DNA from 4 places in the Sorangium sp. So ce1153 genome. Region 1 is predicted to be linked to each of the others. Evidence: riboswitches for the same ligand, from Rfam matches in the RefSeq annotation. Region 1 holds a riboswitch; each other region holds the start of a gene.
The links. A riboswitch is a leader RNA that binds a small molecule or an ion and turns the genes downstream of it on or off. The one in region 1 is predicted to bind cobalamin.

Region 2: linked by a shared signal. The riboswitch ahead of WME85_RS00780 (ribonucleoside-diphosphate reductase subunit alpha) and the one ahead of WME85_RS02265 (energy-coupling factor ABC transporter permease) in region 1 are both predicted to bind cobalamin.
Region 3: linked by a shared signal. The riboswitch ahead of WME85_RS16355 (dockerin type I domain-containing protein) and the one ahead of WME85_RS02265 (energy-coupling factor ABC transporter permease) in region 1 are both predicted to bind cobalamin.
Region 4: linked by a shared signal. The riboswitch ahead of WME85_RS16320 (TonB-dependent receptor) and the one ahead of WME85_RS02265 (energy-coupling factor ABC transporter permease) in region 1 are both predicted to bind cobalamin.

The regions. Positions count from the first base shown of each region.
Region 1 is NZ_CP150361.1:635,653-637,846, forward strand. It holds gene WME85_RS02260 (hypothetical protein) at 1-301, opposite strand, end outside; gene WME85_RS02265 (energy-coupling factor ABC transporter permease) at 298-975, opposite strand; cobalamin riboswitch at 1,108-1,313, opposite strand.
Region 2 is NZ_CP150361.1:216,134-218,327, forward strand. It holds gene WME85_RS00775 (cytochrome c-type biogenesis protein) at 1-347, shown strand, start outside; cobalamin riboswitch at 444-651, shown strand; gene WME85_RS00780 (ribonucleoside-diphosphate reductase subunit alpha) at 910-2,194, shown strand, end outside.
Region 3 is NZ_CP150361.1:4,569,139-4,571,332, forward strand. It holds gene WME85_RS16355 (dockerin type I domain-containing protein) at 1-969, opposite strand, end outside; cobalamin riboswitch at 1,410-1,617, opposite strand; gene WME85_RS16360 (FAD-binding oxidoreductase) at 1,692-2,194, opposite strand, start outside.
Region 4 is NZ_CP150361.1:4,559,064-4,561,257, forward strand. It holds gene WME85_RS16315 (MbnP family copper-binding protein) at 1-548, opposite strand, end outside; cobalamin riboswitch at 987-1,214, shown strand; gene WME85_RS16320 (TonB-dependent receptor) at 1,393-2,194, shown strand, end outside.

The DNA of each region.
Region 1 (2,194 bases):
CGGGCTGATCGGCGCGCTCCACGAAGAGCACGCGCGCGTAGTAGCCGATGGCGAAGCCGGCGAGGAGCCCTGCCCAGAGGAACGCGAAGAGGAGGAGATCGCCCTCCAGCCCGGCGAACAGCGGCCCCGTGTCGTGGCGCCCGGCGTCCTCGGCGACGCGGCGGACGACGGCCTCGTCGACGCCGTCCCAGGAAGCGCCGCCGCACCCGGCGAGCCAGGCCGCCGCGGCGAGCGGCAGCGCGGCGGCGAGCGCGGGCCGCGCGAGCGCGGCGGGCCGGCGCGGCGCGGGCCGCCGCGTCACGACGCCCCCGCGGCGAGCGGGACGACCCGGAGCCGCTCGAGGATGTCGGGTCGCCGGGCGCGCAGGAAGACGAGCGCCCCGGCGGTCATGGCGCCCTCGAGCAGGCCGAGCGGCAGCTGGGTGGGGATGAAGGCGACGGCGACGCCCGTGAACATCGAGGTCACCGAGCCCTCGCCGGCGAGCCCGAGCGCGAGCTCGAGCGCCGTCGTCGCGTACGTGGCCCAGTCCGACGTGACGCCGGCCAGGAACCCCGCGACCCAGAGGTTCGCGCCGCAGCGCCGCGCGAGCCGGAACACGAAGTATCCGGTGAAGGCGCCCGCGATGCCCATGGACGCGACGTCGGCGCCGAGCGTCGTGAGCCCGCCGTGCGCGAGGAAGAGGGCCTGGATGAGGAGCGCCACGACGGTGACGAGGACGGTCATCCAGGGGCCGATGAGCACCGCGGCGAGCCCGGTGCCGCACGGGTGGGAGCAGGTCCCTGCGGTGGGCACCGGCACGGGCATGCACGAGATCGCGAAGACGGCGGCGGCGACGAGGCCGACGAACGGCTTGTAGAAGGCGTCCCGCTGGGTGCGCTGCCGGAGCAGGTGGAGGGCGATGGCGACGAAGGGCAGGGCGAGCGCGTTCCAGACCGCGCACCAGCCGAGCGGCAGGACGCCCTCCGCGAGGTGCATCGCCGCCGCGGGCCGCGCCGCGAGCAGCGTGGCCAGGAGCACGGCAAACGGGAACACAGGGCGGCCGGGAAGACCGGTTTGGGCGCTCCGGGTGAAGTCCGCACCCGGACGCCACGAAGACGTGCGCAAGCTGCACCTCGTGGGACTCGGGTAGGTCTCCCGGCTCATGGGTTCAGGGAGCTGCTCCAGCTCCCGGCGCTGCGTCCACCTTCCCGGGTCTCGTGGGCAGGCCCAGTGGTCTTCGGATGCAGCTCCCCATTCACGGTGGCGGGACCGCGCCGGTTTCGCACCGGCTTCCCTGTTATGCCCCTGAGGGCACCCGAGGAATGGATTGTCAGGTGGATGCTCGGTAGTCCCGTTTCGCGCCCGGCGTCAAGGAGGTCGCGTCCCGGCCGCTGCGGAGGCGCCGGCCCGGCGCCGCGCGCTCGCCGGTGAGCTCCCGCGGGCTCCCCTCGCGCTTCTTTGCGGCAGGTGCGGCGCACGGCGGGCGCGGCTGACGACGGACGACGCGGCTCACGGCGGATGCGGCCGACGGCGGACGACGCGGCTCACGGCGGATGCGGCCGACGGCGGACGCCGCGGCTCATGGCGGATGCGGCCGACGGCGGACGCCGCGGCTCATGGCGGATGCGGCCGACGGCGGACGCCGCGGCACACGGCGGGCGCGGCTGACGGCGGACGAAGCGGGTCATGGCGGAAGCGGCCGACGGCGGACGAAGCGGCTCATGGCGGAAGCGGCCGACGGCGGACGAAGCGGCTCATGGCGGAGCCGCGCTGCCGGTACGCCGGCCGCGCGAACTCCCACCGTCCAGCCCGCCGCGCGCCGTCCGAGCCCCTCGCCGGAGGTGCCAGCACCTTGTTGCTCACTCCCTGGCGTTGCTGCGAGCGAGCGACCCGAAGCTTTCCTGCGCGCCGCCCGCCGGATGTTCCGCCTGACGGCAGACAGGCTGGGCCAGGCTGAGCTCCCTCTTATCGATGCAATCAATGCAATGGTGGAGGCCGAGAAATTGACCCAGACGCACAGGCAAGAGTGGTTGGTCAGGTTCTATCCTCTGCTTCCGTAGTAAACGCTATTTACATATCCTTCACACGTCCCCTGCGCACGGCGCTGCGCGCGACGGCGCCCTCCTCGGAGGCACGCACCAGGCGCTGCCGCTCGTGCGCCCGGTGGCCGGTGCGGCGCGGCCTTCGCACCAGCGTGCTTGGTTCGGCCGGGCCC
Region 2 (2,194 bases), 420 kb from region 1:
GCTGGGATCAGACGCTCGATGTCCACGAATCGGAGGTGGCGCGCGATCTTCGTCGCGAGATCCGCGCGCGTCTCCGTCGGGGGGAGGCGGCCGACGTCATCGAGCAGGACCTCGTCGCGCGCTATGGCGACCGCCTCCGTGCGGCGCCTTCGTCCGGCGTCCTCGGCAAGGTCGCCCTGGGCTTGATGCTCGGCATCGCGGTGGCCTTCCTCGGTATCTTCGCCCTGCTGCGCTCGTGGAGGCGCAGCGACGCGCAGCCAGCTCCGTCCAGCGTCGCCCTCCCGGCGGCAGCTCGCGACGAGTACGATGAGCGCCTCGACGACGAGCTCCGGGAGCGCGACGCATGACCGCATCCCTCCTTATCGTGATCGCGCCAGGGCGCGGTTGTCGCTCCGCTCGCCCGGCACCCCAACATCTCGCTTGACCGGACTCCCGCACCGCAATATGTAGTGGCTCATGTTGGTGCCTCGGGCTTCGGCCCGGGGCTCAAAAGGGAACCCGGTGTGAATCCGGGGCTGCCCCGCAGCGGTAAGCGAGAACGATCTCCACGACGAGCACTGGCCCTCGGGCTGGGAAGCGGTGGACCGTAGGAAGCCGGCGAGAGCCGGAGCGCTCGCGAGCCCGAAGACCTGCCAACATCCAGCGTCGGGGAGACATCCCGCGCCGGTTTGACCTGGAAGCCTCGTGGGAGGGCGGTAGGTCCGAGCTGGCGCAGACTCTTGCGCTTGTCCCGGTTCCGACCCCCTCCCGCGTTGTCTTCCTTTCGCCCGCGGGGGCGAGCGGTCGGTCCGAAGGGCTCTCCTGGAGAGCCTCGCGCGCTCGCGCACATCGGCTGGCCTCTTCGCTCTCGCGGTCTCGACGCGAGCGGTCCGGTACCGCTCCGAACGAAGCTCGACGAGGAGGATTGCCATGCTGAGCGACACAGGGACGACGAGCAACGGCGCGGCGCCGTTGCGGCAGCGGAGCGCGAGGAGCGGAGGCGCGGAGGAGGCGCTCCCGCACACGACGATGCGGGTGAAGAAGCGCAACGGGTCGAGCGAGCCTGTCGACGTCAACAAGATCGTCCGGGCGGTGAGCCGCTCTTGCGCGGCCCTGGCCGACGTGGACGCGCTCCGCGTCGCCACCAAGACCATCAGCGGCCTCTACGACGGCGCGACCACGCGCGAGCTCGACCAGCTCTCCATCCAGACGGCGGCGTCGCTCATCGCCGAGGAGCCGCAGTACGCGAAGCTCGCGGCGCGCCTGCTCGCCACCTATATCGACAAGGAGGTCCGCAACCAGGAGATCCACGCCTTCTCCCAGTCCGTCGCCGCCGGGCGGCGGCTCGGCCTCATCAACGAGCGGCTCCACGGCTTCGTCGCGCAGAACGCCCGCAAGCTGAACGACGCGATCGAGCCGGGGCGGGACCACGAGCTCGAGTACTTCGGCCTGCGCACCCTCTACGATCGCTACCTCCTCAAGCACCCCGAGACGCGCCTCGTCCTCGAGTCGCCGCAGCAGTTCTTCCTCCGAATCGCCTGCGCGCTGTCCGAGACGGCGGCGCAGGCCGTCGAGCTCTATCACCTGTTCTCGTCGCTCGATTACCTCCCGAGCTCGCCCACGATGTTCAACGCCGGGACGAGCCACGAGCAGCTCTCGAGCTGCTTCCTGCTCGACTCGCCCGAGGACCACCTCGAGACCATTTACCAGCGCTACACCGATGTCGCGATGCTCTCGAAGTTTTCGGGTGGCATCGGGCTCGCCTACCACCGCGTGCGGTCGCGCGGCTCGCTCATCGAGAGCACCAACGGGCATTCCAGCGGCATCGTGCCGTGGCTCAAGACGCTCGACGCGTCGGTCGCGGCCGTGAACCAGGGCGGCAAGCGCAAGGGCGCCTGCTGCGTCTACCTCGAGCCGTGGCACGCCGACGTCGAGGAGTTCCTCGCGCTGCGCGACAGCACGGGCGACGAGGCCGCGCGCACGCACAACCTGAACCTCGCGAACTGGGTCCCGGACCTGTTCATGAAGCGGGTCGAGGCGGACGGCGAATGGAGCCTGTTCGACCCCAAGGAGGTGCGCGACCTCCCCGATCTCCACGGCGACGAGTTCGAGCGCCGTTATGCCCAGGCCGAGGAGGCGGGACTCGCGAAGAAGACGATGAAGGCGCGCGAGCTCTACGCGCGGATGATGCGGACGCTCGCGCAGACCGGCAACG
Region 3 (2,194 bases), 3.9 Mb from region 1:
GAGCTCGAGGTACTGCGACGAGCTCGCCTCGTTCACCGGCGTCTGGCTGCCCCCGACGACGCTCGCGACGACGCTGGCGCGGATGAGCGCGGCATAGCCGTTCTCGCTGGCGCCGCCGACGCCGAACGCGTCTCCGCCGCCCACGTGCAGGGTGTCGTCCTCGTCGAAGCCGAGCGCCGCCGCGCTCAGCACGTTGCTCGCCAGGAGCGAGCCCTCGCTGCCGCCGTATGCGTAAGCGCTCGAGGTGCCGTCGATGACGTCCTGGATGTCGGCCGCCGCCCAGATCCGGAGCTCGCCCGTCCGGTTGGGCGAGGTCTTGTAGCCGATCCCGGTGACGAGGTTGCCCTCGGAGTCCACCGCGATCCCCCCGGAGGCGCCGGGAATGCTCGTGATCAGCGGGATCTCCGCGATCGGCGACGCCGTCAGATCCAGGGCGTAGACGCCGCTCGCGTAGCCGCCCGGGCCGTTCCAGCCGCCGTTGACGACGAGCGCGTCGTTCCCGTACCAGGCTCCGTCGTAGTACTCGACGTCGAGCTCGATCACGTCCACGTGGCTGAGCAGGTCGGGCGGCGAGGTGATGCTGAGGATCGAGCTCGGGAACACCAGCAGCGGCGCCCCGTAGCCGACGCCGAGCGCGATCGTGCTGCCGTCCGGCGAGATGGCGAGGAAGCTCGGATCCATCGGCCCGTCGCTCAGCGTCGCGACAGGCACGTAGACGCTCGATCCATAGTTCTTCTGGAGGTACAAGGTCTGATCGTTGGCGACGAGGAGCCGACCGGCCAGCTCGTAGCCGTCGATCTCCTCTAGTGTCGTGGGGAACCCGTCCAGGGCCACGGACCACCCGTCGGCGATGGCGGGGAGGTTGAACGTATACGACGTGTTCCCCGCGTACTCGTCGAAGGCGTCCGCGAACGCCGGCGGTGAGAGCAGGAGGAACGCTGCGGCGACGAGAGATGCAGAAGTGCGCATGAGGCCTCTTTCGATGTGAACCCTACTGCCGTGAAGGAGAGGACGCGCGCCTGCGCACCCGCGTCGCGCTCGACAGCTGAGCTGTCTCCGGAGCGCGACGGAGCGCGCGTGGTCACGCGTTGTCGCGACGACATGCGGGACGACGGCGTCCTGTCGATCTTCGACCGGAATGGCTCGATACGAAGCCTCTCTTCGCCCGCTGCGCTCGTGGGGACGCCCGACCGCGCGACGCGAGAGCGGAGCGCACCACGGAGCCAGCCGCGAAGCGCAGCGGCGCTGAACCTTCGGAATTGATCATCGGACCGACCCCTCGCCCCCGCGGGCGACTGAGAAGAAAGCGCGGGGAACGGGTCGGAACCGGGACAGGCGCGAGGGTCTGCGCCAGCTCGGACCTCCCCGCCTCCCTCGAGGCTTCCAGGTCAAACCGGCGCGGGATGTCTCCCCGACGCTGGATGTTGGCAGGTCTTCGGGCTTGCGAGCGCTCCGGCTCTCGCCGGCTTCCTACGGTCCACCGCTTCCCAGCCCGAGGGCCAGTGCTCGTCGTGGAGATCGTTCTCGCTTACCGCTGCGGGGCAGCCCCGGATTCACACCGGGTTCCCTTTTGAGCCCCGGGCCGAAGCCCGAGGCACCAACATAGGGCACTACATATTGCGGTGCGGGGCGCAGGTCAAGCGAGATGTCCGCCGATCACAGGATCTCCGCCGCGCCGAACGGCTGCGCGGTCACGGCGCCTGCTCCGTCTCGCCGGCCAGCGCCACTGCGCCGCGCACGCCGTGGTTCGAGGCGCCGAAGAGGTTGTCCGGATCGAGCGCGCGCTTGACCTCGCGGACGACCGTCCGCGCGCCCTCGGAGTACACCACGTCGAGGAAGTCCTGCCGGATCTTCCCCACACCGTGGTGGTGCGAGAGCGTGCCGCCGGAGGCGAGGATCTCCTCACGCGCCGCGTGCTCGAGGGCGGCATACTCCGCGACGGGATCGGCGACGCCCTTCGCGTAGAAACCGAGATAGAAGTACATCGCGACGCCAGTCGAATAGACCTGCGTGAGCCGACCGGTGAAGAAGGGTCGTCCGGGTAGCCTGCGGCGCTCGTGCTCGAGCTCCACGCGGCGCTTGACCCGCTCGTAGAGCTCGAGCGCGCGCGACCATGGCACGCTCGTCTCGAAGCTCTCCGCAATGGCCCAGTGCTCGAACGCCAGATCGCGGATGTACGCGATGCCGAAAGTGA
Region 4 (2,194 bases), 3.9 Mb from region 1:
CCGCCCTTCCACGACCACCACATGCCGGGAATGTTCAGGGGCGCCGGGGCTGTCGCCGCGTCCAGGTGGTTCATCTCCGGGGGTAAACCCAGGTTGAACCTGATACCGGCGTAGTCGCCGGCCGGGGCGGTTCCCACGATCTCCGTCCTTGTCTCCGGGCTGCCGGTCTCGCATGAGCCCGTGCCGTCCTCGAAGTCGAGGAACGCGACCTTGTCGCGCTGCCAGATGCCGTCCTGCTCGAGCGAGAGCGGCTCCTCGGAACCGTCGTCGTGCACGAGCCGGACGTCATGGATGTACATGCGGAAATCGAGCGGCTTTACCGCCGATCGGGTCGTGCCGACTCCATCGAATGTGGTCGCGCAGGAGAATGGCTTTTCGCCGACCTTGGCGGCAAAGCTCAACGCAAACGTCTTCACGGCGACGTCCTCGTCGCTCCCGCTGCACCCGCTCAACGCCGCGAGACAGGCCACGCCCAGGAACGTGACACGAGCCATCGAAACAACCATCGGACAACCTTTCAAGCTACGAGGCCGCAGCGTCGTCACCACCGCGCCGGAGCGGATCACACCCTACTCGAAAGTTGGCTCTCCTGGGATGCATCAATTTGTCGCACCTCGCGGCCGTCCTCCAGGGGGGCGCCGGCGGCATCCATGAGAAGATGTGTCCCAAAAGCGCCGATGAAAAGCCAGTGTAGACGCACCTGAGGCAGCTCAGACAGATGGCTGTCGGGGTTGCATGCACAGGCAACATGGCCACCGAGAGACACCTCGAGGAAGCGACGCCTCGGAGCGCGTGAGAGGCTCCGGGCCGCCTGGAGATAGCGCCCTCGTTGATCTCGGTATCCCAGACAGAAAGGCACGCCCTTGTCGGCACGCCTGGCCTTGCGCGGTCGAGGCCGGCCATCTGGGACGCGCTGGATGACCGCGCCGCGCTGGCATCCGGGCGGAGCCGGCACCTCGGTGTTGACACCCCGCGCGAAGTCTGCAACGAGTCGCCCCGCCATCGGTGCTCGTCCGGCCATCGCCTGGCGAGCTGAAAAGGGAACCCGGTGAGAATCCGGGACTGCCCCCGCAGCGGTGAACGGGAACGACCATCACCATCAAGCACTGGGCCAAGCAGTCGAGCGGCCTGGGAAGCGGTGATCAGTAGGAGAGCGACCGGCGACGGCCGCAGCGCCCGTGAGTCCGAAGACCTGCCGAAGGTGCGCGTGCCGGTGCTCCGGCGCGCGCTGACCTGAGCCTTCGAGGGGAAGGCGCGCAGGCTCTGGATCACCTCGCTCTCGCGCGGTGCCGTGGCCCGTCACGCAGCTCCCTCGCTTCGGCTCTCAGCTCACCCGAGCAGTGCTGGGTCGACGCGGGCAGGCGGGCGCGAATGGGATCATGGCTTCATCGTGTGACTCGACCTCCGCGGCGGCGCGGCGGCGCAGCGTGCTGGCTCGCGTTCGCGGCCGGCAGCGCGGTGGCGGGCCCGCGGGCCGCCCGCGCGGAAGAGCTGCGCAGCCCAGGCGGCGAGCAGGCCGGCGGCAACGCGGCCGCAGCCGCAGCCCCGCTGAATGCGGCCGCAGCCGCAGCCCCGCTGAACGCGGCCGCAGCCGCAGCCCCGCTGGAGGTGCGCGTCGAAGGGGATAGCGTGCGCGCGCCCGCGCCGCCCAGGGACAGATCCGTTGCCGGATCGGTGCTGACCCGCGACCGCCTCACCGGCGCGGGGCTCGAAGCCGCGGACGTGCTCCGCACGCAGCCGGGCGTCCAGGTGACGGAGTCGGGCGGCTTCGGCGGACCGGCGACCGCCGCGATCCGGGGCGCGACCGCCGCGCAGACGCCGGTGTACCTTGCCGGCGTCCGCCTGAACGACGATGTCGCGGGGACAGCGGATCTCTCGCTCGTGCCCCTCTGGCTGGTAGAGCGGATCGAGATCTACCGCGGCAACGCCCCCATCGAGGCCGACCGCCTCGGGCCAGGCGGCGCGATCTTCTTCGAGCCGCGCCGGCCCTCCCGGGCGACGGCCGGCGTGGGCGCCATGGCAGGCTCGTTCGGCGCCAGGCGCGGGTGGGCGTTCGCCGGCGCCAGCGCGGGCCCGGTGAGCGCGCTCGTCGGGGTGAGCGCCGAGGCCGCGGCGAACCGTTATGCGTTCGTCGACGATCGCGGGACGCTCTTCGACGCGAGCGACGACACCGTGCAGCGCCGGCGGAACGCCG